4 regions of the Priestia sp. RMT2NF4 genome follow, and region 1 is predicted to be linked to each of the others. Evidence: riboswitches for the same ligand, from Rfam matches in the RefSeq annotation. Region 1 holds a riboswitch; each other region holds the start of a gene.
The links. A riboswitch is a leader RNA that binds a small molecule or an ion and turns the genes downstream of it on or off. The one in region 1 is predicted to bind S-adenosylmethionine.
Positions count from the first base shown of each region.

Region 1 (7,741 bases):
ATTGGCAAGTTCTAATACCTCATAGTGAGAGGGACTTCCTTTAATAAAATGAACGCGATCACAGATCATGGGGTTTTTAGTCAGAGAGTCGTCGATAAGAACAATGTCTTCTTTATGAAATGCGTCGCGATAAGACTCTAGCACGAGTTTGGCGCGCTCATTCCACCCCACAACGATGAAGTGATCTTTTCCATAAAACTTTAAATTCCCTTCCAAATAAGCGCTCTCAGCGGAAACAGCAATTTTAGAAAGCGTGACAAAATAAGTAGTAATAAATCCCGTTCCAACCAGGACTAAAATAATTGCAGCTAACCTTCCAATCGTAGTGGTGGGAGCAAAATCACCGTATCCTATAGTAGAGATTGTAATAATAACCCACCAAATTCCTTCAAACACATTCCCAAACGTTTGCGGCTCTAGGAAATGTATAAGCATGCCGAAAAGTAAAACAAGGCAGCCGATAATAAAAAGAAGCCGCACTAAAATAGAACGACGAAAAAGTCGGAATAATAGCCATTCCATCATAAAAAAACCTCCAGTGATTAGTCATAGCCACAGTATGACCATTTTTCACTGAAGGTATAAGATATCTTTATCTTTTTACTTCGTAATATTCAATCCATTCTTTGTCTGGACCGTAGAAAAATAAGTATCTTGCTCCATTTGGCAAAGTTACAATGTTTTCTTCCACAAATGAAACGCCTGCTGATTTTAAACGCTCAAACTCTTCTTCAATTCCATCTACTGCCAGCGCAAAATGATGAACTTTACCTTCACTAGGTAAGCTTGAGTTATACCCTTGAATTAACTCTACGATTACATTGCCTTCTAAACCTAGAAAAGCTAGCTTCAAAGACGGATCGGTATGTGGTAGTGTTTCGATGAGCTCCAATCCCACTTTTTGTGTATAGAACTCAATAGATTCTTCTATATCCTTTACTTGAACGCCTACATGTTCAAATTTTAAAATTGCCATATGCATCACCCGTATCTATAGTATGTAAAAACTATGAAATATATTAAAGAGAAAGGATAGATAAGTCAAGATAGGGCTGCTTATCAGGAAAGGGCTCTTAAATCATATTTTTGCTGGAGTGAATAGGGTAGAGGCTTCCATCAAGAGCAAACGAAATTTTACCTGTTTCTTCAGATACAACTAAAATTAATGCATCCGATTTTTCCGACATTCCAATGGCTGCACGGTGACGTGTTCCCAACTTTTTGTTCGTTGAAATAATAGACGAGAGAGGTAAAACATTAGCAGCTGAAATAAGCTGATTATTTCTAATTAGGACGGCTCCGTCATGTAAGGGTGTCCCTGGATAGAACAGTGTCTCAACTAGCGTAGCGCTGACAGGAGCTTGAATAGGCATTCCTTTTTGAATAAGAGGATCAACACTTTGTTCCCGTTCAATGACAATTAAAGCGCCGTGACGTTTCTCAGAGAGGTTATGAATAGCTAGGGACAGAGCAGCGTATTCAAATGTATAAGGCGATAAGTAATGACGCAAGTAATAAGAGGCGGCCGTAGCTTGAACATCTTGAAATAACCTTCTCATCTCCTCAAAATCACATAAAATACAATGATCACTCGTGTCTAAATGTTTAATTAAATTAGAGGCTTCAGTTGAAATCTGCTGTAAATATGTTCGCACATTATTTTTAATTGTATCGTCTAATTGAAAGGGTTGTCTCTCCATCTTATATAGCTCCTATCTGTCAGTCAGTGTTATCTGTAATGTGTGCTAATGTGAGTGAATTATCCGTAAAGCTCATAAATCCGTTATTAATTTTATAGAGAGATTTTGCATTTTATTTAGCAAGAGAACATAAAAAGTCGGGGGAAAAAGAAAGCGTTTTATAAACTTATATGTTCACATTTGGGTTAAATTTACATATGTTGTTTTAAATAAAAGTATAGATATTTCTGTGAATTTAAAGTATAGTTTTCTTATCGGATATATAATTTTTAATGTTGACAAATATTCTAAATATGCTAAAATTTTTAAAAAATGCTTATCAAGAGTGGTGGAGGGATCTGGCCCGCTGAACCCCGGCAACCTGCTTAGCAAGGTGCTAATTCCAGCAAAGTGTGTATCATTTTGAAAGATAAGGTGAAAATTATTGCCTACCCAGTCTTTCAATACGGAAGACTTTTTATTTTGATATAGCGCAAGAGATATTTTGAGGAGGGACAACGATGACTGTAAACCCCGACTTAAAACAAACCTTTGAACACGCCGAAGCAAAGTAAGAATTAAATAGTTTCGCTGACTAGACACACTAGAGGCGGTTTTATCCAATTCTAGTGGGTAAAACCGTCTTTTTTTATTGGATAACGCGGATAACTAAGAATTGGAGTGGAGAAAATGGCAGGCTTATATACGTACGAAAACTGGAGCGATACATTTCCAGAGTTCGACAGTAAAGATGAAACAAAAGGAGCCCTTTCAGCATTGCAGTGGGCGTATGATACCTACGGAGATTCAATTATTTATGCGTCAAGCTTTGGGATTGAAGGAATCGTGTTAATTGATTTAATTTCAAAAGTGAAAAAAGATGCTGAAATTGTCTTTTTAGATACAGGGGTTCATTTTAAAGAAACATATGAAGTGATTGATGCAATTAAAGAACGCTTCCCTGATTTACGTATTCATATGAAAAAGCCGGATTTAACTCTTGCAGAACAAGCTGAAAAACATGGAGATGAGCTTTGGAAGAGTCAGCCTAACCTATGCTGTCAAATTCGAAAAATCATTCCGCTAAGAGAATCCCTTGCTCCTTATGATGCGTGGATTTCTGGTTTGAGACGTGAGCAGTCTGAGTCTCGTGCCAACACGAATTATTTTAATAAAGATGAGAAATTCAAGAAGGTGAAAGTTTGTCCGTTAATTCATTGGTCATGGAAAGAAATTTGGCGTTATGTGTATAAGCATGATTTGCCATACAACAAACTTCATGATCAAGGCTACCCAAGTATCGGCTGTGAGCCCTGTACCGCACCTGCCTATAATGTAGACGATTTACGTTCAGGAAGATGGGCAGGTACACAAAAAGTGGAGTGCGGATTACACGAATCTTAAATACGAAAGAGCTGAATAAATGATGCTTTTATATGTTGCCTTTATCATTGCGCTTTTTTTTGCAATGAATATTGGGGCAAGCGGTGCAGCAGCTGCTATGGGCGTTTCATACGGCTCCGGTGCAATTAAAAAGCGAAGAGTGGCCCTGTTCATCTGTGCTGTAGGAATTGTGCTCGGAGCTGTTACCGGAGGCGGTGAGGTGGTAAAAACCATCAGTTCAGGTATCATACCTGAAAAACTGCTGTCAGTAGAATTAGTTATTATCATTCTGGCTGCTGCAACGCTGTCACTCTTTTTCGCGAATTTGATTGGTATCCCTTTATCAACAAGTGAAGTAACAGTTGGCTCAGTTGTTGGAGTAGGGGTAGCTTATCAATCTCTGTATGTAGAAAAACTTTTAATTGTCATGTCTTTTTGGATTATTGTTCCGCTAGTTTCATTTGTTATTGCTTTTTTGATTGGGAAAGTGATAAAGCGCAGAGCGCATAAAAAAGAAGCAGAGGGAAAGTGGAAAAGAGTTTTAACGATTTTAGTTATTGCAACGGGATTCTTTGAAGCCTTCTCAGCTGGAATGAACAATGTGGCAAATGCTGTCGGTCCTCTAGTAGGAGCTGGATTAATGGATGCTACAACGGGTGTCATAGCAGGAGGATTGGCGGTGGCGCTCGGAGCTCTTTTACTAGGAGGCCGAGTTATTGAAACAAACGGAAAAAAAATTACTCGCTATTCTGTAGGAGAAGGCTGTATTATCTCGGGTACTGGTGCTTCTCTTGTTACAGTCGCTTCACTGTTTGGTTTGCCAGTACCGCTTACACAGGTCACTACGTCTTCTATTATTGGAATAGGCGCAGCGAAAACGGGATTTACGAAAGAACAGCGAGAAGTGGTCATTCAAATGTTAAAGGTTTGGGTGGTATCCCCTGTATTTTCACTCGTAATCTCATATGTTCTTGTGAAATTAGTACTTGAAAGCGACTTATATTCATTTGTGGTGCTAGCTAGTGGATGTATTGCTACAGGAGGTATTCTAAGCTTAGCTAGAACAACTAGAAGAAAAAGAGCAAGCCTGCAGTCGGAAAAAGAAAAAATGACTGCGTGATTCAAGTGCTTTTTATTATATTGTGTTAATTACTTAAGGAGGATTTTACAAAATGACAACAATTCAAGCACACGGTGGAGAATTAATTAATTTATATCAACCAACATATGACTACACGTCACTAACAAAAGAAATTGAAGTAGACAACATGGCTCTAAGCGATTTAGAACTAATTGGAATTGGTGCTTATAGCCCAATTACGGGGTTTTTAGGAGAAAAAGATTATCAATCAGTTGTTGAAAATATGCGTCTAGCAGATGGAACTGTATGGAGTATTCCTATTACTCTTCCCGTAACAGAAGAGCAGGCTAAAGAATTAAACATTGGCGACAAAGTAAAACTAGTTCAAAGCGGTGTGACATATGGTGTTTTAGAAGTTTCTGAAGTATATACGCCAAATAAAGAAAAAGAAGCGGAAAATGTGTACCGCACAGCAGAACTTGCCCACCCTGGTGTGAAGAAAATGATGGAACGCCCAAATGTATATGTAGCAGGTCCAATCGTACTTGTAGAACGTACACCTAAAACGCGTTTTGAAAAGTATTACCTAGATCCAACTGAAACAAGAGCAGCATTTGAAGAGCGCGGTTGGAAAACGGTTGTTGGATTCCAAACTCGTAACCCTGTTCACCGTGCGCATGAGTATATTCAAAAAACAGCATTAGAAATTGTAGACGGCCTGTTTTTAAATCCACTTGTAGGAGAAACAAAGTCAGATGATATCCCAGCAGATATCCGTATGGAAAGTTATGAAGTACTTTTAGAGAACTATTATCCTAGCGATCGTGTAGCTTTGGCAGTTTTCCCTGCTGCAATGCGCTATGCTGGACCTAGAGAAGCTATTTTCCATGCAATGGTTCGAAAAAACTTTGGATGCACGCATTTCATTGTAGGCCGTGACCACGCTGGTGTTGGTGACTACTACGGAACATATGATGCACAAAAAATCTTCAGTAACTTTACGGCAGATGAATTAGGAATTACACCTTTATTTTTTGAACACAGCTTCTACTGCAAGAAGTGTGAAGCGATGGCATCAACGAAAACATGCCCTCACAGCAAGGAAGATCATATGATTCTATCTGGTACCAAGGTACGTGAAATGCTTCGTAACGGAGAAGTGCCACCAAGCACATTCAGCCGTAAAGAAGTAATTGAAGTGTTAATTAAGGGATTAGCAAAACAAAAAGTATCTTCAAAATAAGGAGCGGTTGAAGTGAGTAAATCAACAAACATTACGTGGCATGATGCTGGAATTACAAAACAGGAAAGACGCGAGCAAAATAATCATCACAGTTTTGTATTATGGTTTACGGGCCTTTCGGGTTCAGGTAAATCTACCGTAGCAAACGCAGTGGCAAAAGCGCTTTTTGATAAAAATATTCGCAATTATGTATTAGATGGTGACAATGTTCGTTTTGGCTTAAACAAGAATTTAGGGTTTTCTGCTGAAGATCGTACAGAAAATATTCGCCGTATCGGTGAGGTTTCTAAGCTGTTCGTAGACAGCGGTCAAGTGGTACTAACAGCATTTATCTCTCCATTCCAAGAAGATCGCGCTCAAGTGCGTGAGATCTTAGAGGGGAATGAATTTTTGGAAGTATACGTAGAGTGTCCGTTAGAAGAATGTGAAAAAAGAGATCCAAAAGGCCTTTACAAAAAAGCAAGAAGCGGAGAAATCCGTGATTTTACAGGAATTGATTCTCCCTATGAGTCACCTGCTAATCCTGAAGTAACAATTAATACAAGCACACAGTCTGTAGAAGAATGTGTACAAACTGTTATTGAATATTTATCTAACCGAAAATTCATCTAAATGACAGCGGACTTTGTCCGCTGTTCTAATTCAAATTAAAATTTGGGAGCGCTGCGGAGACGTGGAAATGATGGAAGGGTGAAAGGCATTCATGGGGAAAGTATATCTAGTCGGTGCAGGACCAGGAGATCCAGATTTAATTACATTAAAAGGGTTGAAAGCAATTCAGCAAGCAGATGTTATCTTATATGATCGTTTAGTGAATAAGGACCTGCTGGAGTATGCTAAAAGTGATGCTGATATTATTTACTGCGGAAAGCTTCCAAACTACCATACCCTCAAGCAAGAAACAATCAATAACTTTTTAGTGAAATTCGCTAAAAAGGGGAAAATTGTAACGCGCTTAAAAGGCGGAGATCCATTTGTTTTCGGACGCGGAGGGGAAGAAGCAGAAGCTCTCGTGCAACAGGGCATTTCATTTGAAATTGTTCCAGGAATTACATCAGGTATCGCAGCTGCTGCTTATGCAGGAATCCCTGTCACTCACCGGGAATACAGCGCAAGCTTTGCTTTTGTAGCAGGACACCGTAAAGACAGCGAGCATGATGCAATCAAATGGGATAGCCTAGCCAAAGGTGTAGATACTCTTGCCATTTATATGGGAGTGAGGAACTTACCGTACATTTGCCAACAGTTAATGGAACATGGAAAAACCTCAGCTACGCCAATTGCATTGATTCACTGGGGCACATGTGCGGACCAGCGCACTGTAACTGGAACTCTTGGTACAATTGTTGATATTGTTAAAGAAGAACAAATTGAAAATCCCAGTATGATTATCGTTGGTGAAGTTGTAAATTTTCATGACCGATTGAATTGGTTTGAGAAGACTGGACAGCATTACTATTCGTATGCACAAGAAGCTTACTAAAGAGGTTGATTATATGGATGCAGTTTTATATGTTTGCCATGGCAGCCGCGTAAAAGAAGGCGCTGATCAGGCAGTTGCTTTTATTGAAAGATGTAAAAAAAATCTAGATGTACCGATTCAAGAAGTTTGTTTCCTAGAGCTAGCTTACCCTACTATTGAACAAGGATTTGAAGCGTGTATTGAACAAGGTGCTACTCGTATTGCCATTGTGCCGCTGCTGTTATTAACAGCTGCCCATGCAAAACATGATATACCTGAAGAAATACACAAAGTATATGAACGCTATCCACAAGTAGAAGTACTGTACGGAGAACCGTTCGGCGTAGACGAACGAATTGTTGATATCTTAGTAGAGAGAATCAATGAAACCAATGTGGATAAGCATGAAGATTCGATGGTATTGCTGGTTGGGAGAGGAAGCAGTGATCCTGCTGTAAAAAAAGATTTTAACGAAATAGCTCAACTGCTAAAAGGTAAAGGAGCTTTTAAAGAAGTGAGCACATGCTATTTAGCTGCCGCTGCCCCTAATTTAAAAGAAGGCCTGCACCTTGCTAAACAAACTTCGTATAAGCAAGTATTCGTTCTCCCGTACCTTTTGTTTACCGGTATTTTAATGAACGAAATTAAGGAAGAGTTGGAGCAGTTATCAACAGATGACCAGCAGTTTATCTTAGCAAACTACCTAGGTTATCATGATGGACTTGCACACATTTTAAGTCATCAAGTAAAAACGTTATTATCGAGTAGAGGAAATCAATACGATGTATACCGTTATGCTTGATTTAAAGGATCGTTCGGTCTTAGTAGTTGGAGGCGGAACAATCGCAACTCGTAGAATTAAAGGTTTTTTACAAGAAGGAGCAGCCATTACA
Region 1 covers NZ_JBLQZO010000005.1:366,528-374,268, forward strand. Annotated here, with positions in the region: gene ACMX9J_RS21325 (potassium channel family protein) at 1-525, opposite strand, end outside; gene ACMX9J_RS21330 (VOC family protein) at 593-976, opposite strand; gene cdaS (sporulation-specific diadenylate cyclase CdaS) at 1,074-1,700, opposite strand; SAM riboswitch class I at 2,014-2,116, shown strand; gene ACMX9J_RS21340 (phosphoadenylyl-sulfate reductase) at 2,370-3,083, shown strand; gene ACMX9J_RS21345 (inorganic phosphate transporter) at 3,103-4,182, shown strand; gene sat (sulfate adenylyltransferase) at 4,235-5,386, shown strand; gene cysC (adenylyl-sulfate kinase) at 5,399-5,998, shown strand; gene cobA (uroporphyrinogen-III C-methyltransferase) at 6,090-6,869, shown strand; gene ACMX9J_RS21365 (sirohydrochlorin chelatase) at 6,883-7,650, shown strand; gene ACMX9J_RS21370 (NAD(P)-binding protein) at 7,631-7,741, shown strand, end outside.

Region 2 (7,741 bases), on a different contig from region 1:
AGAGGAACACTTGTCCATGACAAACAAAAAGCTGACACTATTTATTCGCTTGATGAAGGTGTTACTCCTTACGATATTGAAACAATTATTGAAACCTACCTAAACTAATTATTTATAGGAAAGTAAGAACAAATAAACGAAAAGACCTCTTTCCAAGAAAGAGGTCTTTTCGTTTACTTCACTAGCTTTTGCTCAGTCCCAGCTGAACCTTGACTTCGTTTATGAAATCCTTTTGCGTAGTACGCGATAATAAGACCGATAAACCATAGTGGTCCGATAACAACTGCAATTCTTGTATCTCGATTGTACGCCATAAGAACAACCACCAGCGCTAGGAACGCAAGTGACACATAAGACGTTAACGGAAATAAAGGCATTTTGTATTTTAACTTTGCCTCTTCACCTTTTTTTAGCGTTTTGCGATACTTAATTTGAGAAAGCAAAATAATTCCCCATGTCCAAATCGCACCGAATGTTGCAATGCTTGTTACCCACGTAAATACTTTGGCAGGCACAATGTAGTTTAACGCTACTCCGACTAATAACGCACCCGCTGATGCTAAAACAGCTTTTCCAGGTACGCCGCCTTTTGTCAGCTGACCGTATCCTTTTGGAGCTTCTCCGTGCTCTGCTAAGTTAAACAGCATACGGCCTGTACTAAAAATACCGCTGTTACAAGAAGAAAGAGCTGCTGTTAGCACCACAAAGTTAATAATGCCTGCCGCTGCTGGAATCCCGATTTTTTCAAATGTTAATACAAACGGGCTTCCCTGTGAACCAATTTCTTGCCAAGGATAAATCGACATAATGACAAATAATGCACCAACGTAGAAAATAAGAATACGCCAAAAGACCGAATCAATCGCTCTTGCTAGAGATTTTTCTGGATTTTTCACTTCTCCCGCGGTAACGCCGATCATTTCAATTCCTAAATATGCAAACATAACCATTTGCAGCGACAGTAAAATACCTTTGAATCCATTCGGGAACAGCCCGCCGTTGTCCCATAAGTTTTTAATACCCGTCGCAACGCCGCCGTTCCCGATTCCAAACACAATCATTAATAATCCAACGGCAATCATTAACACAATCGCTAAAATTTTAATAAGTGCAAACCAAAATTCCAGTTCACCATATGCCTTAACAGCTAAGAAGTTAACTGTTGTCATGATGACAAGCGCCGATAACGCCCAAATCCAGTTTGGTACATCCGGATACCAATATCCCATATAAATACCAACGGCTGTAATTTCAGCCATACATGTTACAACCCATAAAAACCAGTAGTTCCAACCTGTTAGATAACCAGCAAGGGGCCCTAAATAGTCGCGCGCGTACTTGCTGAATGAACCTGCAACAGGTTTTTGAATCGCCATTTCTCCAAGTGCTCTCATAATAAAAAACATAATCATTCCGCTAAATCCGTACGCCAATAATATTCCCGGCCCTGCTAATTTAATAGCAGATGCAGATCCAAGAAACAGCCCTACCCCTATGGCTGCTCCTAAGGACATCAGCGTCACATGTCTTTCTTCTAACCCGCGTTTCAATTCTTTCCCCTGAGTTTTCCCCTGCATAAACGTCTCCCCTTTTTCCAATCTGTCAAAACGAGATGAATACAGCTTTTTTGTTAGCGCTTTCATATAAATTTATGCTAAAAGTCAGCTAGGCTGTATATTTGTATTCTATCACCTTTCTCTCGCTTTTCTTTTGTCGAAAAACAAAAAAATTATCGTATCATTTTGTTTAAACGCACAATTAGACGTAGACACTGCTTTTTTACTATGTATTTATTATCGCACCTAAGTAATAGTATTTTTTAAAAAATAGAAAAACGCCGACTCAACTCCGTCAGCGCATCGTTCATTTTATGCTTTTTTATAAAACTAGCATTTATCTCGCGGGTTCAAAAGTTTTACAGCCAGGTTCTTCCGTTTCAGAAACATGGTGACTACTTTCAGGACTCACAACGTAAATGGACTCTGCACTGCATTTATTTCCCGATTTCCAATACATGCACTCATTCACTTCACATAATACACCTTGGGCCACTGTTATCCCTCCTTTTTTTGTCTTATCTATTTACTACCCGAAATAGAACGCTTCTAACATTTACATGCAAAAAAACCGCTTGTTTATCAAGCGGATCCTTTTACTGCGTGTGTTCAACATACTGTTTTTTAGCTAAATATAATTCACGACTCAGCGTGATCCGCCGTTCTCTCAAGTTCCTTAATTTAACTTGAAACTGTTCATTAGTTGGCTCTTCTTGAATTAAGCGATACGTAAAAGAAATATCTTCATTTAACTGTTTAAAATCTTCCCATATTTCTTGAACGAGTGCGGATTGTTTGTCTTCAAATGAACGATTTTGCTTCGTTTTTAGCGCGGCTAAAATTTCCTGCTGCCACGTTTCGTCTTTTAGTTCTTTTGCTAACAAGTATAGATCTAAATAATCATCAACGCTTAGCGCCTGTTGTGTATTTTTCAATGTCATCACCTTTTCTATACGAAATGTTTCTTCCTAAGAAGAGGATTTCATCATAGAAAAAGATTCCTCTTCTTATCTGTCAGAGCTAGGCTATGCTGGAATTAGCACCATTCAATAATTGTGGTTGCTGAGGCTTCAAAGGGCCAGTCCCTCCACCTCTCTAGATAAGAATATTTCGTTTTTAAATTATTTCTGACTATTCTAATATGTTTTATATGTTATGTCAATAGCTTTTCAATAAAAAGAAAAAAGAAGTAAAATATGGTATGCTTTCATAAAGGATGGTGAGCACATGAAACGATATATGTTATCTGCTTTTTTGGGAAGCTTGCTGCTGCTTCTCAGCATTGCTTTTTCATCTACTTTCCATATTGCAATTGTCAAAACAACCGGAAGCATTGGAGGGATTATTTTAGCAGCGGCGGCTCTGATTATGAACGCACTTGAAGATCCCCCCGCCTCAGATCATACAGGTAGAGGAGCTGTTGAAGTACTAGATAAAGGCGCCGTTTGGGCTACTTATTTACTTTTACTTTCATTACCGAACCTCATCGCATGTATAACAACTTATGTTTTATGGACTCGCTGACATTCACCAACATTACGGACGTTTTGCCACCTGCAGGCTCATTAATATTTGTTTATCTACAAATCCAAGTTCACAGTACACATGCTGTGCAAAATTCCCAGCATGAACGCTGAGTCTGATTTCAGGGTATCCTTTGATAGACAATTCATCAATTGCTTTTTGCATTAACGGCTTGGCTAGACCTTGCCCGCGGTATTCTGGTAAAACATATAACTCGTAGATAAAGCCAATTTCTGCTTTTGAAAAGAAGTCGGCAGATGGACCGACAAAAACCCAGCCTGCAAGTTTATTTTCTTGTCTAGATACTAAATAATAACACCCTTTTTCAAGGGCATTATCAATTAGTTCATTTACGCGTTCAGTTGACGGTTGAAACTGATGCGTTGTTCCTTCAAACAGCGCATCAGCAGATTTCGTCCGAATTTCCTGTATTTCTTCTTCAGTAGCTTTTGCAATCATCACAATCTCTCCTTTCGTGTTCGTTTTCCACATACAGAGATAAATTCCTGCAAAAAAAAGTCTTCGCCTAAGCGAAGACTTTTATTTAAATTCAAAATGTTCTTGATGGTTGCCTTGTTCATCCGTCCAGTTAATCATGATGTCTAAGCCTGCCGCTTTTCCAGGAACAGCAAAATTGGCATAGCGAAAACGCTGACCGCTTTTGCTTAAGTTAGACCTTTCAATAGGAGAAAACAAGCTGTATTTCGCCTTATTTTTTCCTTCGTGCCGAAAAGCTTGGACCTGCACACGCTCTACGTCTTTTCCAATGTTTTCAACGGTTAATCCATATGTATGATAGACGTTATTTTTCCACTTTAGCTGATTATCTCCCGTCATGCTCGCTTTTGTCAGTTCGACCGACCATTGTTCAGATGATTTCTTCATTGGAAGTTTCTCAATCGAAAGAGCGCTGACATGAATGGTTGCAAAAGCAAGCCAAACAAAACAAAAAGTGCTGACTGTATAAAGTAGTCTTTTCATAGATTTTGATCTCCTTAGAAATTTTAGTAGTAGCATCTCCTATTACCTTAAAAATTATGATAAACACTTTAACAAAAAAGCCTCTCCATTCAGGAGAAGCTTCTTAATTAATGCATCAGCAAATCTTTTTGTTTGTCTAACGAGTGTTTTGTATATAAATCTCTTTCAATCGCATATTTAGGACGCTGTTTCACTTCGTTGAAAATCTTGCCAATGTATTCTCCGACAAGACCTATTCCTATTAGCTGCAGGCCGCCTACAAGCCAAATTGATAAAATAAGAGACGTCCAGCCAATTTGCGTATGATCTAAATATTTTTGAATCAGCGCATAAATGCCAAACAAAATACTAAAGAGAAACGAAGCTCCTCCAAGCAGCGTCAGCAAGCGTATAGGTGCTACGCTAAAAGACGTAATCCCGTCAAATGCAAAAGCGAGCATTTTCTTTAGCGGATATTTTGACTCACCCGCCGTCCGTTCTTTGCGGTCATATGTGACTTCCGTGGAGCGAAATCCTACTAATGGTACAAGGCCCCGCAAAAAGACGTTTCCTTCTTTATATTTCATGAGTTCACCAAGAGCACGTTTGCTCATAAGGCGAAAATCAGCGTGATTTTGAATGAGCTGAATTCCTAGCTTGTTCATAAAACGATAAAACCCTACTGCCGTGGTTCGTTTGAAAAATGTATCGGTTTCTCTGCTGTCTCGAACGCCATATACAACTTCATACCCGAGCCAATATTTCTCTACAAAAGTACGAATGACGCTGATATCATCTTGCAAATCCGCGTCAATGGAAATGACGCAGTCAGATTGCTTATGAGCTACTTCTAATCCTGCAAGCAAAGCATTTTGATGTCCTACATTTCGCGCTAACTTTAACCCTTTTACAAACAAATTGCTGCAGCTTTCTTTTTCAATAAGCGACCACGTGCTGTCTTTACTTCCATCGTCTACAAATAAAATAGTGCTTTCACTTGATACAAGTCGTTCATTAATCAGTTCTTTTACTACAGTAGTTAATTGAAAAGACGTCTCTGTGAATACTTCTTCTTCGTTGTAGCATGGAACCACGATCGTTAAAATAGGTCTGTTCATGTTATTGCCCCCTTACTTTGCTTCATATACATACACTTTCCAAGCGGACTGTTTATCGTTAAATGCTTTTAAAAAGTGCAAACCGTCGCTTTCAGCATTTTCAATTGGCACAGCTGAAAAAATATAGCGACCGCCCATTTTCTTAAATTGGCTGATATTAAGCTGCAAATGACGGATTTTTTTCGTTGAGTCTTTTCGGTAATCATATTTTTTCCCTAGCTCGCTAACAAACACATAGCAGCGATTGCCCCAATGATCATAGTAGCTTTCTAGTTTTTTATTTTTATCAAGCTCTTTGGCAATAATTTTGCGAAACTCATGTTTATATGTTAACGGATAGAAGTTGTTATACGTATCTAGCGTATAAAAGCCGTTATACTGAGCAATTGATGGATGAAGCCCTATGCTCGCTACGCGATAAGATGATTTAGGTTTTCCAATATATCTGCTTATTTCATCAAATTGATGCACAGCATAAAATTCTTTGACTGAAGGCTCGTGATTGCAGCGATAGTAAAGTTCAGGATTTGCTATAAATAACACAAGCAGCTGTAAAATCAAACATACCCACACAAACTTTTTCCACGCCTTGCTCCTTTTCCATAAAACATAGCTGCCAACGGCAAACATCAAATAAATAATGAGCGGGCGTAAAAAGTGAAATCTAGCAAAGTTGAACGTATTAAAAAGCTGATATTTTTCTTTTAGCGGCTCCCAACCTTTATAAAACCAAAACGCATACCAAGTCGACAGTAGTAGATTAAGAATAAATAACTGCAAAAACGTTTTTTCAAGCTTTTCCTTGCGATTTCGAGCAACAAACCACAATACGACAAAAGAAAGCGGTAAAATGACAAAAGTATGAAGCGTCATTACATGCGTATGCCCGAGCGTATAGTTCTTCAAAGCAAGGCGAACGGAATGTCCAAAGCTTAGAGTAGAGCTTAAAAATTCATTTCGACTCGTCGGGGCCTCCGGAAATAAAAGCGAATCAACAAGCCGGTATTCAATGAGCAGAAAGACAGCAGTCATCGCTGCAATACTGCTTAAAAAAGGAATATTCCACGCTCGTTTTTTTACTACGTCTCTTAGCCATAGCAGCCCCATCGCTGCTAAAAAGAAGAAAAACCCGAGCACAAAGCTCGCGTAAAACGGGAGCAGTAAAAGTGTAAGCCATTCCTTCCACGTTCCTTCGCGGTTTCGAATGGTTAAAAACGCCCACAGCGCCAGCGGCTGTCCCAATGTACTCAGCATGCCCGAAGGCCAAAATGGCGTAAGTGCAAAAGCAAGCGATACAAGCACTCGAATCGCATACGCATCCTTGCTTTTAATAAAATGCTTTTTTAATAATAAATACATTCCAATTAAAGCAAATACGCGCGTGATCGTTTGACTCAGGCTGTATGCAAGCATGGTCGGGAATACACCATACAGCCACTGGATACCGCTAAATTCTGTTCCAAACGTATTCCTCGGCAATCCGTTAATAATTTGAGGTAATACGGCATGACTGGAGCCAAACAGCTCTCCGCTTCGATGCAGAACTTTATACCACGTAATATTTGAGTCTAAATTATCATGCACGCGTATATGTGAATTTTCCCCAAGCAAAAACATAGGAGATACATACGCAAGCAGCAAAAGGAAAGCGATAATAAGCAATGTTTTTTCTTTATTCATAGCTGTTTCTTTCTTCATCTGTTAACACCTATTTCCATTTCATAATGACTAAAAGCTAATCGTGGACGACTGCTTCTTTTTTTGTATTAAATACAAAGTATTTTTGACCCGTATAATTTAAAAGCGTATACAGACCTGTTCCAATTAATATACCGACGTCTTTTTTGAACGGACGCACCGCAACAGGAAGTTGATGCAATAACCAGCTGGAGAACTGCAGTCCAATATAGTAAGACAAGCCGTAGCAAATGCCAATAACTAAAATAAAACGCAGTATGCTTTTTGATAAATGAACTCCGCTTTTAAACGTAAATATTCGATTTAACACGTAGCTGACGACTGCCCCCGCTGCATTGCCGACGAACGTCGCTATCCAGTAATGATGAAAGATATGAAGCAGCACATACATAATGGAGAGACCTACTGCTGTATTGACCAGTCCCACTACTAAAAAACGTACAAAAGATCCTTTCATATAAACTCCTTTTGATTTTGATACTTTCATAAAAATTACATATTATGACTTTAAATACAGTTTCAGTGTAGCAACTCCACTTAAAAATCTAATGAAAATAACATTAAAAACAGATGAAAAAAAGCTAAAAGAATCAATAAAAATCAGGATTCTTTCAGCTATTTAGTAGAGCCTTCAATTATTAATTTTTGATCGCTTTGATTATCAAACGCATCCACTGCCGCTACTTCTATTTGATACGCAGTATGAGGCTGCAAACCGGATAACGGAAGACTTAAAACATCCGGAACAGGATCGCTGTAATATTGAGAAAATGCATTATATGTTTTGACCACTTTTCCAGTTTCTTTATTTTTGACGGTAATGCGATAAGAATGAACCATCAGATTATCCACCGCTTGCGTAAACTGGATATAAAGCTGATTTGC
Region 2 covers NZ_JBLQZO010000002.1:307,078-314,818, forward strand. Annotated here, with positions in the region: gene ACMX9J_RS10760 (cytoplasmic protein) at 1-108, shown strand, start outside; gene alaP (alanine permease AlaP) at 174-1,577, opposite strand; gene ACMX9J_RS10770 (DUF1540 domain-containing protein) at 1,894-2,052, opposite strand; gene ACMX9J_RS10775 (hypothetical protein) at 2,153-2,491, opposite strand; SAM riboswitch class I at 2,561-2,662, opposite strand; gene ACMX9J_RS10780 (hypothetical protein) at 2,784-3,080, shown strand; gene ACMX9J_RS10785 (GNAT family N-acetyltransferase) at 3,093-3,539, opposite strand; gene ACMX9J_RS10790 (hypothetical protein) at 3,621-4,061, opposite strand; gene ACMX9J_RS10795 (glycosyltransferase family 2 protein) at 4,169-5,158, opposite strand; gene ACMX9J_RS10800 (DUF6044 family protein) at 5,171-6,856, opposite strand; gene ACMX9J_RS10805 (GtrA family protein) at 6,894-7,313, opposite strand; gene ACMX9J_RS10810 (metallophosphoesterase) at 7,472-7,741, opposite strand, start outside.
Region 2: it holds a riboswitch for S-adenosylmethionine, as region 1 does, so the genes downstream of both, ACMX9J_RS10775 (hypothetical protein) here and ACMX9J_RS21340 (phosphoadenylyl-sulfate reductase) in region 1, are expected to answer to the same signal.

Region 3 (7,741 bases), on a different contig from region 1:
GGGGTGAACCAGAAGAAAAACGCAAGCCAAAGCTAGCGGCTCTTTCTTCCCATCAAGCCGGTCAGCTGCAGCTAAAAAACATTTACTGTGCTGTACATAACCTTGAAGAATCCATCAGCAAATGGACAAAACTGCTGGACGTTCAGGCTGGCGAAAGCTACAAAGACTCTTTACTTGATGCACGTTGTCAAAAACTATATGTCAATGGAGGAAACCTTATTTTTTGCAGCGGAACACAAGGTGTTGTCCATAATACATTAAAAAAAGTTGGAGAGCGTCCATTTTTGGTTGAATTGGATCACGCTCTAACACCGCAACAAATTACCGTACAAGGAGCTTCTTTTAAATTCAACAAATAAACATCCGCGGGCGGATGTTTATTTCTGTGCTTCTTTTATAGCTTGATAAATGAAGTGAGGCAAAATCTCAAAGGAATACTGAACGTCTAATCTTTCGGTCCATTGATGCGCATCTCTTCCCAGCGGTCCAATGTTCAGCACCGGCATCTTCAGCTCCTCTTGCTCTTCTAGCGGGATATGATATCCTTTATTCCATAGAGGCATATTGGCTACTAACGTGTTAAATGTATGAAGCGGGTGCTGCAGGCTGGCATAGCTTAAATCCGAAATTCCGCCAAAATAACTTTGTTCAACTAGCTCCACTTGGAATTGCTCTTTGGCAGCTGCCTGTACGTTTGACAAAATCCTTTGTACAAACGGATCATCATGTGAACAAACGGCCGGGTAAAAAGGCGGCGTAAAAAATAAGACTATCATCGGAGCTGCTTCTTTACATAAACCAGCTAAAGAGTTTACTAATTTAATGGTTTTATTTCTGTCATCATCTTCTTGTGCCAAAAGTGCTGCTTCCATTTCTTGCACATATTTTTCACCGTGCTGTTTGACTGCATGAGTATAAAGTTCTTCATACGTCCATACGTTCACGTCAAGGGATGAACCCTCCATTCCCGCAGCGTACTGCCTAGCAGCTTTATTATAATGTTTTTTTACATTCAAAGCCGCTTTGTCAGCCGATTTCAACAGCAGATCTGTTACTTCTTTAAGAGAGCGGTTTAACATAAATAAATTAAATAATACAACGGCAGAGTGCGGAACTTGAACGGAATACTCTTCTTTTAAATCTTTTTGTATCAGTACCGTAGGAGGTGGACTCGTTTCATCTCTTACTTTTTCGCAAAAATCAACGTTTAGTTCTATTTCTTTTGTTAAATAAGAAGCTAGTAAATTAGCATTTAAACCAGCTAGCGGTTCCCCTACATGAGTTTCTTTTCCATAACACAAAAAGCTTGGCATGATCTTGCCAATCGATCCTGAGTACACATAGTTCGTTTGATCACCAGGATAGCGGCTGAATACTGGTTCTGCATTTAGCATGAGAGAAAAATCCAGCTGATGTTTGCACGCAAGTTCTAAAAGAACAGGCACTGCTTTTCTCATTCCGAGCGAATTTACTTCTTCATCCGGTACCGACAGAAGCAGGATGTTTCCGTCAAACTCTCCGTTGCATGCTCGTTCAATCATACTGATATGCAGAGCAATACCTGCTTTCATGTCCATCGTTCCTCGGCCAAAAAGCCAGTCTCCTTTTATCATATCTTTTTGTACGTGCGCCGGAACTTGTTCCATATCATTATAAAAAGTACTCGTTAACGTATCAGCGTGAAAAGCATCCTTTTTCCACTGTCCATAATCTTGTACATCCACTACGTCGTAATGACTGACTAATACAACTGTTTTATTCGTATTTTTTCCTTCAACAAAAGCTGTGACAATCGATCGCCCGTCTCCTGTTGAATGAAGCTCAACTTGCTCGTTTTTTTGAAAGTAAGGCAGCTTCAATAAATACGACGCTATCGATTCAGCCATTTCCACTTCTGCCATCGTTCCTGTCACGCTAGGTATAGAAACCAATTCGCTTACAAGCTTCTTTAACTGTTCTTTTGTTTGATACAAAGATGTTTTGTTCGACATACCCTTCATCTCTTTCCTTTTTCTAAATTTTTCATCAAACAAAACGATTCGTCAATCCCTTTGACAGAGACCCTTTCATTCTATCCCTATGTATCATAGTATGCGCTTCCTTGACGCACATGATAAAAAAAGAGTGCGCGGCTAGGGCTAGCACCGCACACTCTTTTTTTTACTTTTCGTCATCTTCTAAAAAGTCTAGGATACGATCAATAAGCTGTTCGCTTCCTGCATCGTTTCCATGTTCAAGAGACATTTCCATTTCAATGCTCCTTTCATAAAATATTCTTGTTTTATAACATACCACAATTCATTTCGAATGTAACCTTTAATTTGTGTAAAAATTTCGACAATTTATGATTAATTTTAAAACCTAGTGAGTAATGATTATACCCACCAGATTCTTCAATTGTCAAAAAACATGCTTTCTATTTAAAAACACTAAAAAAATAGAGGCGCGAGCAAACTTCTTCTATAAAAGACAGCCTACTCGCTCAAGCTTGGAACAGCATGATGAATAAATTTCTAGTTCATTTGCTTTTTGTACATCTTTAATATCTATGCCTACAGCATATGTACGAACATGGTTTTCGACCACAATTTCATAAAATGTTTCTAATTCACGATAAGCTACTTGATAATGCTTTCCTAATAATTTTACGGCTTCCTTTAATGCTTTCTCTCCTGTATGTGCTGCAACTGCTGTATGACTCATAAAACCCTCTCCTTTTAGAAAAATAAAAAAAACTCATTTTGCTTTGATGCAAAATGAGTTTTTCACCCGTTTTATCACCCAAAGCACATGCTTTGCTGGTAGGAGCACCTTACATTCGTAGGTTGCTGTGGAGTCAAAGAGCCAGATCTCTCGTCCACTCGTGATAACTTTTTTAATTTAAAGTTTATTTTATCAAACAATTCTATCCGCGTAAATAGAAAAATAAAAATATTTTAATTTTTTTGGTAATGGAATGAATTCAAAAAGTCAAAGCTTAGATTAGAAAAATAAGAAGCTGCTACAAGTAATGCCTCTTCATTTAATGAAAAAGAAGGGTGGTGCCATTCATATTCTCCAGCCGTACCCATCCATACAAAAAATCCTGGTACACGCTGCTGATATACGGCAAAATCTTCTCCTCCAGGCGATTGTTCAGCTTCTACGACTTGATAACTAAGATTCTCTGCAGCGTTAATAACCAATTTTTCCAGCGTATCATCATTGTTTACTACAGGAAGATACGGATACCATTTAACGTCTACTGAAGCCCCGAAAGCTGCTCCAATCCCTTCAGCAGATCGTTTCATAAGAGCCGGTATTTTTTCTCTCGCTTCTTCTTGAAAGGTACGCACCGTTCCTTCAAGCGTTACTTTGTCAGGAATGACGTTCCACGAGCTCCCTCCGTGGATTTGAGTTATGCTGACAACAACATTTTGAAATGGGCTGAGATTACGGCTGACAATGGTTTGTAAACTAGTAACAATTTGACCAGCAGCAGCAATCGGATCTACTGTTTTTTCTGGAATACCTGCGTGACCGCCTACTCCTTTGACGTCAATTTCAAAACGATCAACACTTGCCATTAAAGGTCCCGATTTGACACCAATGGTTCCTACAGGAAGATTCGGTTTGTTATGCATCCCAAATATCGCTTCTACTCCTTCGAGCACACCTTTTTCAACGAGCATTTTTGCCCCAGAAGCCGTTTCTTCGGCCGGTTGAAAGATAAATCGAACCGTACCGCAAAGCTCCTGCTGACGCTCTTTGAGAAGAATGGCTGCTCCGATTATAGAAGCCGTATGAAAATCATGTCCGCATGCGTGCATAACACCGTTCACTTCAGAAGCAAATGGCAGATTGGTTTTTTCTTCAATTGGCAGCGCATCAATATCAGCTCGAATAGCGATAGTAGGTCCCGGCTTTCCTCCCACAATTTCCGCTACTGCTCCCACGTCTAAATGGAATGCATCCGCTATAGAAATATCGTAGTGCTTTAACCACTTTTTAATACGTTTAGTTGTTTCATATTCTTTCATTGAAAGCTCTGGAAACCGGTGCAGCTCACGGCGTATGTCTATTAGCGTATTTAGTAGTAATTGATCTGTCATATTTATCACTCTTTCACATTTCTTAATTTAGACCACTTCTCTATCTTTTATGACAAAGAGTGTACCTCATTGAATTTTTTATAAAGAAATACGGTCGTATAGCCTTCTGCAAGGTGCTTTTCTTTAGCTTGAACATATCCTTTTCGTTCATACATCTCAACTAACCAAGGATGTTCTTTTGCTGTTCCTAAAGACACACCTGGCGATTTAAACGTATTTTTTATTACCTCTTCCTCTACTAGATGAAGCAGCTTAGATCCAACGCCTTTCCTGGCAAACGACGGGTCCACTGCAAACCACCAAAAGTGCGGAACAGCAAACGGACCTGGATGTTCTCCCCAAGGCATTCGTATCGACACAGTAGCAGCGATTCTTTTCTCTTCTTCATATACATAGCAAAGGTTTTGAGAAATATTTTTCTTAACGAGGGCAAGATCAGCAGTAGCTGCTAAGAAAGGAATGCCTAGCTCTCGGATAGGCTTATATGCTTGTAGAGTTAAGTTCAATAAGTTATCCGCGTCGTCATTTGTTGCCAAACGGAATTCATTTTTCATCTCTTTGTCTCCTTATATAGTACTTAAATATTTTATTTAACTTATAAGTTTACTAAGAATTAAAAAAGACAGACTGCCGCCTTGCGTACTCACTATACAACTGCTTTGATAACGTGTCAATTCTATTTATCGTTTTCTATAAAAGATATAAATAAAACGAATACACGCAGAAAACTGCGCGTATTACGTACATATCAAGATAGACTTCAGGACTCACTTACCGTAGCTTTTAAATTAGCTGCCAACATCACAAGTTCTTCTATAGATGCTAACTCCTCTTGTGAAGCCGCAGCTACTTCTTCAGCGTAAGCAGCTGCTTGTTTAGCAACCTCTGAAAGGGCCATGACGGACTCCATTACCTTAAACGAATACCCATCAATCTCTCCTGTTGCCTTTGTCATTTTGTTCATTTGTTCTTGAGCGGCAAAGACATCTTCCATAATTGTGGAAAACTGTTGCGTTACATCTTCGACAGTGGCAATACCAAGCGTGACTTCTTCCGTATTCACTTCCATGTTTCGATAAGCCCGCTTTGCCTGTACTTCAATTTCTTTTAACAAATGACTGATTTGTATAGCGGACGTTTTAGATTCTTCCGCTAGCTTACGTACTTCCCCTGCCACTACAGCAAAACCTTTTCCATGTTCTCCAGCCCTTGCAGCTTCAATAGCAGCATTAAGTGCAAGAAGATTTGTTTGTTCAGCAATTCTTGTAATCGTATTAATAATGCGGCCAATCTCTGCGGAACGATCTTCGAGTCCCTTTACTTCACTGGTCGATATCTTAACGGTTTCATAGATTTTATTCATTTGATTCGTCACATCTTTCACCGCAACATTTCCGGTAGAAGCATGTTCAGAGGCTCTGTTCATCGATTGTTGTACCTTTGAAGAATGATCAGTCATTTTCTGAAGCAGCTTGGCCATATCCACCATAGCTTGCTCGGTTTCAACCACACTTAGCAACTGCTTATCAGAACCCGCAGCAATTTCTTGAATAGACATCGTAACTTCTGTGACAGCTGTTTTTGTTTCCTCCATGCTTACAAGCAATTGCTCTGAGGAATGACTGACCGTGCTCTTTGTTTTACTTATTTTCTGACGCAGCATTCTCATGTGAGTCATCATTTCATTAAATGAAGATATGAGTGTACTAATCTCATTTTTCCCTTTCAAAGGAACAACATCTACAGATAAATCGCCGTTTGAAATCCCTTTCATTGTTTTTGACAAATTTTCAACCGCAATTATGTAGCGACGTATGATAAAATAGAACACGGTAGTTGTAAAAGAAACAAACAGAAATGTAATCACTAGCGTAATCGAAGCTGCTTGCTCTTGTTTCACAATAAGATAATAATTGGTTACTTCAATTACAGTAGATGTTATGGCCATCATGGCTGCAATCATACATAGCATTTTCATGCGTAAACTTTGAAAAGCTTTTTTCATTTTTTCATCCCCTATACAATCTAAAGACATAGAATGTCTAATCTATATTAGTAGTATCGGCATATTTTTATATTTTTTTGTAAAAACTAAAGAAGAATTGAAACAATTATTATTGGCGCTTTTCCACTAAATATTGGAATACATATCTTCCTGCAAGGCGCTGCAACAGCAGTTGATAACTGTCTGATTATTCTTTCATTTGACCAAACTCTACCTTTGCTTATAAAATGAAGATTTGTAGAAAGGAGTACGAAAAATTTTATGTATACGTATCAAACAGGCAATCAAACAATTGACTACAAAATTGAAGTCGTTCCAAATAGAACCGATATCACGGTGCAAATTTGTGACAAAGAAGGGGTAAAAGTTATTATCCCAAGAGGTCTTAATGAAAACAATGTGCGTTCAATCATCGCACGCAAAGCAACATGGATTTTAAAACAACTAAACGGTTCACAACCAGCTGAGGAAAAGCCAGCTGCTCCAAAGAAAGAAGCAGTAAAAAAAGAAACAGCTAAAAAAGAGGCTCCTAAAGCAGCAGCTTCTGCAGCTAAAACTGGTTCTTTTGAAGAAGGAGACAAATTCCCTTACCTAGGGCGTCAATACCGCTTAAACATCGTTCGTGGAGATGTAGCAAAGGCTGAAATGACATTCCGTGCAAAATTCATTGCTACAGTACCTGAAAGCTGGAACGAGCAGCAAACAAATGAAGGTATTGGACAACTATTAACAGAATGGTACCAAGGCCGCGCAGGTGAAAAATTCCAAGAAGCTTTGAAATCTGTTAAAAAAGCAGCTGACAATGCTCCTGAATCTGTTAAGTGGGACGAGTTAGGTGAAGAATACGCTACGACTCAAGATAATACAATTGTATTAAACTGGCGTTTGCTAACAGCTCCTCTTGCAACAATTGAATATGTCATTGCTTCTCAATTTACAAATGCAGATGAGTTATTCGAAGATGCAGCTGAACGCAAACAGTGGTTAAGCGATAACACCCTAAACGCATTTTAAGTTTATACATAAAAAAAGCACGCGGCGAACGCGTGCTTTTTTTATGACAATGAAGTATTATACCCACTCCCTCCCCTCAGAAATTCCACTCTACCAGGTCTTTGGACATGTCAAACTTTCTACACCAATCGATATATTGTCTTTTAAAAGAAAGATATATATAATCAAGAAAATGTTTGATTTTGTTTAAATGTGGATACGTATACCTATAAGCAAGATGGCAAACACTTAAGGTAAGCAGTTTTGCTATAAAAGTTGTAAAAGAAAGGAAGTGCAGCTTATGAAAGGACAGAGCTTTTTTATTTTAGGACTTATATTTGCTCTTATCATTGCTGTTTTAGCTGTAATTAACAACGATCCTGTACAATTTAACTATGTATTTGGTTCACAAAAATGGCCTCTTATTTTAATCATCTTAACAACGGCTGTGTTTGGAGGAGTTGTTGCTGCTTCATTGAGCTTTGTGAAAATTGTTCAACTAAGAGGACAAGTGAAACAGAAAAACAAGCGAATTGCTGAACTGGAAGAAGAAATCAAGCAGCATAAGCCTGTTGAGCCTGTTGTGGAAGAAGAACCAAATCAACCAGCTACTCGAACTGAGCGCGCTCAGTTATAATAAAGAAAAGCCGTT
Region 3 covers NZ_JBLQZO010000003.1:599,616-607,356, reverse strand. Annotated here, with positions in the region: gene ACMX9J_RS16525 (VOC family protein) at 1-359, shown strand, start outside; gene ACMX9J_RS16520 (M20/M25/M40 family metallo-hydrolase) at 378-1,991, opposite strand; gene ACMX9J_RS16515 (hypothetical protein) at 2,461-2,703, opposite strand; SAM riboswitch class I at 2,772-2,873, opposite strand; gene ACMX9J_RS16510 (amidohydrolase) at 2,937-4,091, opposite strand; gene ACMX9J_RS16505 (GNAT family N-acetyltransferase) at 4,139-4,645, opposite strand; gene ACMX9J_RS16500 (methyl-accepting chemotaxis protein) at 4,852-6,096, opposite strand; gene ACMX9J_RS16495 (M48 family metallopeptidase) at 6,358-7,110, shown strand; gene ACMX9J_RS16490 (LapA family protein) at 7,391-7,726, shown strand.
Region 3: it holds a riboswitch for S-adenosylmethionine, as region 1 does, so the genes downstream of both, ACMX9J_RS16515 (hypothetical protein) here and ACMX9J_RS21340 (phosphoadenylyl-sulfate reductase) in region 1, are expected to answer to the same signal.

Region 4 (7,741 bases), on a different contig from region 1:
TAAGACTCATGCAGAAACAGCGCTTTTTCACCTTTATTTTCAGGATGTTCAACAATTTCAGCTTGATTAATATTGGCAACGTTTGCCGTATGAGGATTTCGGTAAATAACAAATACTTGATCTCCTACTTGATATTCTTTTTTCTCCACGATCATCATCCTTTTCTTCTTTCTTTACTCGTATGATGTCCGCTTTTACTCATTTTATCCGATAAAAACACGTGGTGAGATCATCAAGAATTTATACGCTTTTACGCTCAATAAACCGAAAAGGAAGCTCAATTTTTTGAGGATCCTTGCTCCTGACTAGTTTAAAAAGCGTTTCGCCCATTTCTTTGAGAGGAAGTTCGATCGTTGTGATTTGTAAATAAGAAGAAAGCGGATGATTATCAAAACCAATAATAGCTAAATCGCCTGGAACTGATATACCCGCTTGTTCGCACTGAGCTTTTATACCAATAGCGACTTGATCGTTTGTTACTAAAAGCGCCTGAGGCCGATTTTTCATCTGCACCAATTTTCCCACCACTTTTTCACCATCTGTCACGTTCAAACAGCCTTGAAACACCCATTCCGGATGATAAGGCTCATTTATTCTTTCTACATATTCTTTGTATGCTTGCTGCCTCTGTTGACTATTTGTACCCGTCATTCTTCCAATACAGTAGCCAATATCCGTATATCCTTTTTCTTTTAAATACATGAGCGCTTTCTTAAAAGCTGCATAATGATCAACGTATACGGAGCGAATAGAACGATTTTGTACGTTTTCGCACACGGCTATCGGCCCGTACTGCTGATAATATTCAATCGTGCTCCAGCTGCCTGCTCTAGAACAAATAATCACTCCATCAACCTGCTTTGTTTTTAGCATATGAAGCGCTTCTTCTTCTTTTTTTACATCATAGTTCGTCTGACAAATAACAAGCTGATACTGCTTTTCTAACGCTTGAGAGGCCACTCCTTCTAAAAGCAGACTGAAATAAGGATGATTAATAAAAGGCAAGACGACGGCAATCATATTTGTTTTCCCTTTTGATAAGTGAACGGCATTAATGTTTTGTTCGTAATTAAGTTCTTGAATTACTTCTTCTACCAGACGGCGCTTTTCTTCTTTTACATACGGATGATGATTTAAAACCCGTGACACGGTCGAAACAGATACACCAGCTTTTTTTGCGATATCTCGGATATTTGTCATGTTTTCACCTTTTTCTCTTGCGCTGAAACGCGTTTCATACTTTATTCTCATTATAAAGTGAAACAGCAATAAGCTAAACCCGTTACAATCATGTTTTTATTCACTTATACAAGGAGGTCATATCATGGGTATTTTATTATTCATTTTATTATGCGGAATTGAAATCGGAGGAGCGGCTTATGCACTTAAACAAAATGAGACACTTTGGAAGGAGCTAGATGAAAAAAAGCCGACTGATTTTTTCAAACAGTAAAAAACCCTTAAAAAGAATGTTCTTTTTAAGGGTTTGATATTACGCAGCTTCTTTAGATGATTTTGATTTTTTATTTAAACGAGGAAAGCCAATTACAATCGCAATGATACCGCAAACCGCTGTTAACATTGGATAGAATGTAAATGGAATAATCTCAACCGGTGAAACTTTAGCAAATCCTGCTGCGAGAAGCATTTGTGCACCGTAAGGGATAAGCCCTTGAACGCTGCATGAAAACAAGTCGAGCAGACTGGCTGATTTACGATTATCAATTGAATACTTATCAGAGATTTCTTTCGCTAACGGACCTGCTGTAATAATTGAAATCGTGTTATTAGCCGTGGCTAAATTGGTTAAACTTACTAATCCAGCGATACTGAATTCTCCGCCTTTTTTTGTTTGAATGCGTCGTGTTAATAGGTTCAATAAGAACTGAATACCGCCGTTATAGCGAATGAGTTCAACCATTCCGCCAATTAAAAGAGATAAAATAATTAATTCCGACATTCCGCCAATACCTTCTGTCACAGTTTTAGCAAGAGAAGAAAGCGTGTAGCTTCCGTCAGCTAATCCAATCACGCCGGCTAATACAATTCCTCCGGTTAAAATGCTTAATACGTTTGCACCAAATATGGCAGCAACGAGTACGCCGACATAAGGCAAGATTTTAAACCAGCTAAAATCTTTAATTTCTACTGATGACGTATTGCCTAGCGTCATTACAAGTAATAAAATCACTGTAACAATCGCTGCAGGAAGGACAATAAAAAAGTTTACTTTTAATTTATCTGACATATTTGTTTTTTGCGTACGAACTGCCGCAATGGTCGTATCAGAGATTACGGATAAATTATCTCCAAACATTGCACCACCAACAACAGCAGCAATTGCCAATGTAATGGATACATGCGCCTGCTCACTGATTCCTACAGCGATAGGCCCTAACGCAGCGATCGTTCCCATTGACGTTCCCATCGAAATTGAAATGAATGCGCCAATAACAAAGATTCCGACTACCACTAAGCTTTGCGGAAGTACAGAAAGCGCTAAGTTTACCGTTGAATCAACAGCTCCCATGCCTTTAGCAACTTGAGAAAAAGCACCTGCCAAAATAAAAATAAGTACCATAATAATGATATCAGGATGCCCTGCTCCTTTAGCAAAGCGTTCCACTTTTACATTAAGTGAATCTTTGCGGTTCATAGCCAGCGCCACAATGGCTGCAATGATAATGGCTACTAATACAGGCAGCTTATAAAAATCTCCCGTTATAATTCCTGATCCGACAAACAGGACTAAAAAGACGCCCAGCGGTAACAGCGCCCAGCCGTTTCCTTTTTGTTGTTCCATTCTTAACACCTCTTGTTTACGTAATAAAAAAAGACCTCTTCTTATTGATAAGAAGAGGTCTCTTATTTGTATCATAAGATTACCCTTCTCATCTTCCAAACGAAACATCGTCTGCTGGATTTGGCACCGCACTGCGTACAGCCAGTTGCCGAGACATCGTAGGGCCAGTCCCTCCGTCTCTCTTGATAAGAAGTTTATAGTTGTTTTAAAAATAGTCTTTCACTACTGTAATCTCTTTTTATTTAATTGTCAAATGCTATTTTAGAAAAATATATAGTGTGAAAATTCTCACATCAGTTAGCTACGTCACGTTTTAAAAACGCCACCCATGCTACGCCCATAAAGAAGACAAAGTGTGCAACTAAGATGAAGATTGAAAATGGAAGTGTCATTCCGTCAAACATCGTCTTCATTCCGTCCATATACTGAAGAAAGTCCGTGTTGGCAAATAATAGAAATTTACCCCACCATAAACCTAGCTCTGATACTAGTGCAGTTACCGCTTTAGCCCCGATACTTACGACAATAGCTAGACTTGAAGCAAGCGCGCTGTTTCTAAATAAAGACGACAGCATGAATGCGAACGTCATCATCATAAACGTTTCCATATACGCGCTGTCATACGTAAGCGTAATGTTTTTAAGCAGCTGCGCATCTCCTTCTAGACTGGCAAATCCAAAGAACAATGCTCCCCATACAAACGAAAAAAGCAAATAACTCAGCAAGTAATACAAGCTAATTAAAACGAGCGTTATGTACTTGGACGTTAAAATCGTTGAACGTCTAGCAGGGCGAATTAAAAGAAGCTTAATGGTACCCGCTTCAAACTCTTTTGCAACCATTGATCCTCCAACAGCAAGCGCGAAAAATTGAACGAGGATCAGCATGCCTGCACTAAATGACAGGAAATTCAATATGTTGTCTTCCGTTCCTGCGCTGTTTGCTACTTTCTTCATTAAAAGAGCCATACAAAGAGTTAAGATGCCGATTGTAATAAACGTGACTTTTGTACTTCTTTTGTAAAACCATTTCATATGTTCATTTTGAATTAACTTAAGCATGGTGCTCTCCCTCCGTAACGGACATAAACGAATCTTCAAGCGTCTCATAAACAGGAGTGATTCGGTAGACTAAAATATCGCTGTCCACTAATTTTCTATTCACAGCTGGAATTTGTTCTTTCATAATCACTACATCAATACTATCGGATTTTATTGTTACTTGGAATTCTTGAGATAAAAGATCCGCTGCTTGTTGCACGTCAGATACTTCAAATTCTACATACATCCCTTGATCTCGACGATTTGGAGATAGATCTTGAACAGCTTTTAACTCGCCGTTTTGAATAATACCAACGCGGTCACATAATGCTTCCACTTCTTTTAATAAGTGGCTCGCGATTAAAATTGAAATACCTTCTTGCCTGCAGAGGGTTTGTAAATATGTACGAAATTCTCTCATTCCCGCTGGGTCTAGACCATTTGTTGGTTCGTCTAGTAAAAGCAATGCAGGCTTATGTAAAATAGCTTGAGCTACTCCTAAACGCTGTCTCATCCCAAGGGAATACGTCTTCACTTTTGCATGAATGCTGTTTTCAAGCTTTACTAGCGCAATCACTTCATCCAAGCGTTCTACTGTGATCCCTTCATGCATATTCGCAAAGTGTTTTAAATTTTGATAGCCCGTCAGATAATCATAAAACTCAGGATTTTCAATAATCGCTCCAATTGATTTCATAGCTGATGTAAACTGTTCTTTTAAAGGAAAACCATTGACGGTAATTGTTCCCTTTGTTTCTTTAATGAGTCCTACGACGGTACGAATGAGCGTTGTTTTTCCAGATCCGTTCGGACCAAGCAATCCGAAAATCTCACCGCGCTCAACCGATAAGGATACATCATGCAAAATGGTTTTCTTCCCAATTACTTTACTGACATAATCTACTTGTAGCACTGTTTCTGTCATCATGTACATCCTTTCTTTAATTAGCAATACGCCTTCTATTGTTTCTCTTTTTTAACTATTTGTCTACTATAACCTTATTTTTGGAAAAGTAGCCCATTCAAATCATTCGTATTATCCGCTTACATTTGATAAAATAAAACAAATCTTAGTTAGAGGAGGACTTCTACATAATGAACTTAACCGTATACCTTGCCGGGCAAATTCACAATAACTGGCGAGACGAAATTAAAAACCAAGCAGAACAATTAAACCTTCCCCTTACCTTTGTCGGTCCCATGACAGACCATGACCGCTCCGACAACATTGGAGAAGAAATTTTAGGAAAACAGCCTAATGCTGTCTTAAAAGATGAAGCTGCTTCTCAAATTAATAATTTACGCACGCAGGTGCTCCTTAAAAAATCTGATGTGGTCATTGCTTTATTTGGTGAATAATACAAACAGTGGAACAGCGCAATGGATGCGGCGACAGCCATCGCATTAGATAAACCGCTAATTTTGGTTCGCCCTGAAAAACTGCACCACCCGCTTAAAGAACTGTCAAACAAAGCCCAAGTTGTAGTCGAAACGCCAGAACAGGCTCTTCAAGCACTAGCTTATATTTTTGAATAACAACAAATAAGAGCTGTCGAAAACCGGCAGCTCTTATTTGTTGTTTGTTGAAGGCTCTGTACGAAGCATACGATGAGTATTTCGTGGGAAGTTCCGAGATTATTATTTTTTTAGGTTTTTTTCATTTTTGACATAACGATAAGCAAAGTTACAGTCGGGTGCTTACTTTTTTGACCCGGATGCTCCATAATCTTTAATCGTTAACTTCACATCATAGTTAATTGGCACTTCACTAAATGTTTGATCCCAATTTCCTTTGACCCTCATCCATGTTCTAGGCTGCTTAATTCTCAATTGATTTCCGAAACCTGCAACATCAACTTTATATTTTGTTTGCATTTTTTCTAGTACGTTTCTTACCAGGTACTTTACTTTTTTTTCTGAAGTTTTTTGCGCATTCTGTAAAAATTGATTATTAAAAGAGCTCCCTGAGGTCATCCAACTTTCAGATAGCCTTCCCACTGATTCAATGTGTACATCAAAAGAGATATTATCTCCTTTAACATGGGGTTGAATGTGACTTTTCATAGACTCTATTTCATATACAATCAGCTGACCGGTCTTTTTATCAAAGCTTTTTACTAGCCCGCCTTTCCCTTTCCCAGTAATCCAAGCCAAACCATCTAGTTCTTCTTCATTCAAAAAACCAATCATTTTGCTTGTTTCCCCTTTAATTATACCAGCACCCGCAAATTTGATTTCTCCATTTGCTGATAATACATTTTGCAACAGAAAACTAGATCCAGTTTGAATCTTGCTTGCTAATTTAATAAGCGGCATGGGCGGTAAAACCCGCGTTGTTCGATACGTATTGTCTATCATTCCATACAGGTGAAAAGCTGGGATCTCTCCTGCTGTTTTTGATTCTAACGTGTCGCTAGCTCTTCCTTTACTAATAAACACAAGGCAACTAGGTCTAAAATCATTGTCCCGAAGAGTTTGGTCCACTAATTGCTCTAAACTATACGCTCGTGCAAGGGCCTCACTGATAACCATTACTTTCATATGAGGACTAGTTAAAGGAGTGTCACTTCTTAAAGATAATTCACGAAGCATTTGAAAAGGAGAATCTCCTGTTTCCGAAATATTTACGTAAGATTTCTGCTGCGGTCCTCCTTGTTTAGTGGTTGAACTTGCGACTTGAGGAGTGATAAGTTGATAAGTTGACGTAATCAGGTTCTTTTTAGTATACCCTTCTCCTTGTTCATCAAATTCTTTTTCAGCTATGGACTCCTTACCTTTATCATAGGCCACACCCACTCCAAAACTTTGCTCTTCAATTTCATGACTGCTCCAGCAGCCTGCCAGAGGAAAGAGCAAAAAAACAGAAAACAAAACCAATAGGTACTGGAAATGGTTAAAGGTTTGTTTCATATTTTACTCCCTTTACTTTTGAAATAATGAGAAGAAGCAGCGGCAAAAAGCCAAATAAAACTAAGGCGATATTGCCAATCATATCTCCCAATTTAAATACATCATTAATATTTTTAGGAATCATGGAAATAAGATATATGACCGGAAGCAAACCATACATAAATGGATGAATGTTTTTTTTGAAAAGCTGAGACAGTCCTAATGAAGCGGCGTAATGGTTAATAGTAAAAGAAGCAAACATCTGCATGATCCATACAACTAGAAGCAAGGAATCAAATCGTTCAAAAATCAAGCCTGTCAGCTCAAAACTCCTTATTAAATCAAGCGTTGGCCATGTTCTTATTACTACTCCATCAATCGATAACGCTCCAATCACCATTACAACAGTAATCACATAAATAAATATAGGAATAGTAATTCCAACTAGCACAGCTTTTCCTGCTTTGTGCGGTTCTTTCATAAAAGCTAAAATGATTAACATGATTTCAGGACCGGTGAATGCAAGAGCAGTTGTTTTTACCCCTTTTAGTACAGGAAGGACTCCTGATCCAAGTACGGGGCGCAGATTATCTATTTCAAATATTTTCATACTCATAAAAGCTACCAGTAAAAAAAGAATAACGGTAATAGGGAATATAATTTCAAACAGTCGAGCGATCGGATTAATGCCCCCTCTAATTAAATAGAGGCTTATCCACATAAATGGCATAATAATAGCCCACGTCGGCGTTCCTTCCAGCAAGAGATATCCGGTTACTTCTGCCAATGAACGGGCGTGAAAACCACCAAGCAGTAAAAAATAACCTATCATAAGTAAGCTAATTAACTTACTCAACCATTTCCCTGTAATTTCTTTACTGTATTGATAAAACGTCTTTCCAGGGAATTTCCGGCTTAACTTCACCATGATTATCGCTGCTATCATGGTGACTATTCCTCCTAGAATAACAGTTAACCACACATCTGGTGTTTTCACTTGTTCCGCAGC
Region 4 covers NZ_JBLQZO010000001.1:393,874-401,614, reverse strand. Annotated here, with positions in the region: gene ACMX9J_RS02010 (transcriptional regulator SplA domain-containing protein) at 1-155, opposite strand, end outside; gene ACMX9J_RS02005 (LacI family DNA-binding transcriptional regulator) at 241-1,200, opposite strand; gene ACMX9J_RS02000 (hypothetical protein) at 1,325-1,453, shown strand; gene ACMX9J_RS01995 (Na+/H+ antiporter NhaC family protein) at 1,493-2,803, opposite strand; SAM riboswitch class I at 2,889-2,995, opposite strand; gene ACMX9J_RS01990 (ABC transporter permease) at 3,097-3,864, opposite strand; gene ACMX9J_RS01985 (ABC transporter ATP-binding protein) at 3,857-4,768, opposite strand; partial or broken gene ACMX9J_RS01980 (YtoQ family protein) at 4,939-5,379, shown strand; gene ACMX9J_RS01975 (Ger(x)C family spore germination protein) at 5,542-6,753, opposite strand; gene ACMX9J_RS01970 (spore germination protein) at 6,737-7,741, opposite strand, start outside.
Region 4: it holds a riboswitch for S-adenosylmethionine, as region 1 does, so the genes downstream of both, ACMX9J_RS01995 (Na+/H+ antiporter NhaC family protein) here and ACMX9J_RS21340 (phosphoadenylyl-sulfate reductase) in region 1, are expected to answer to the same signal.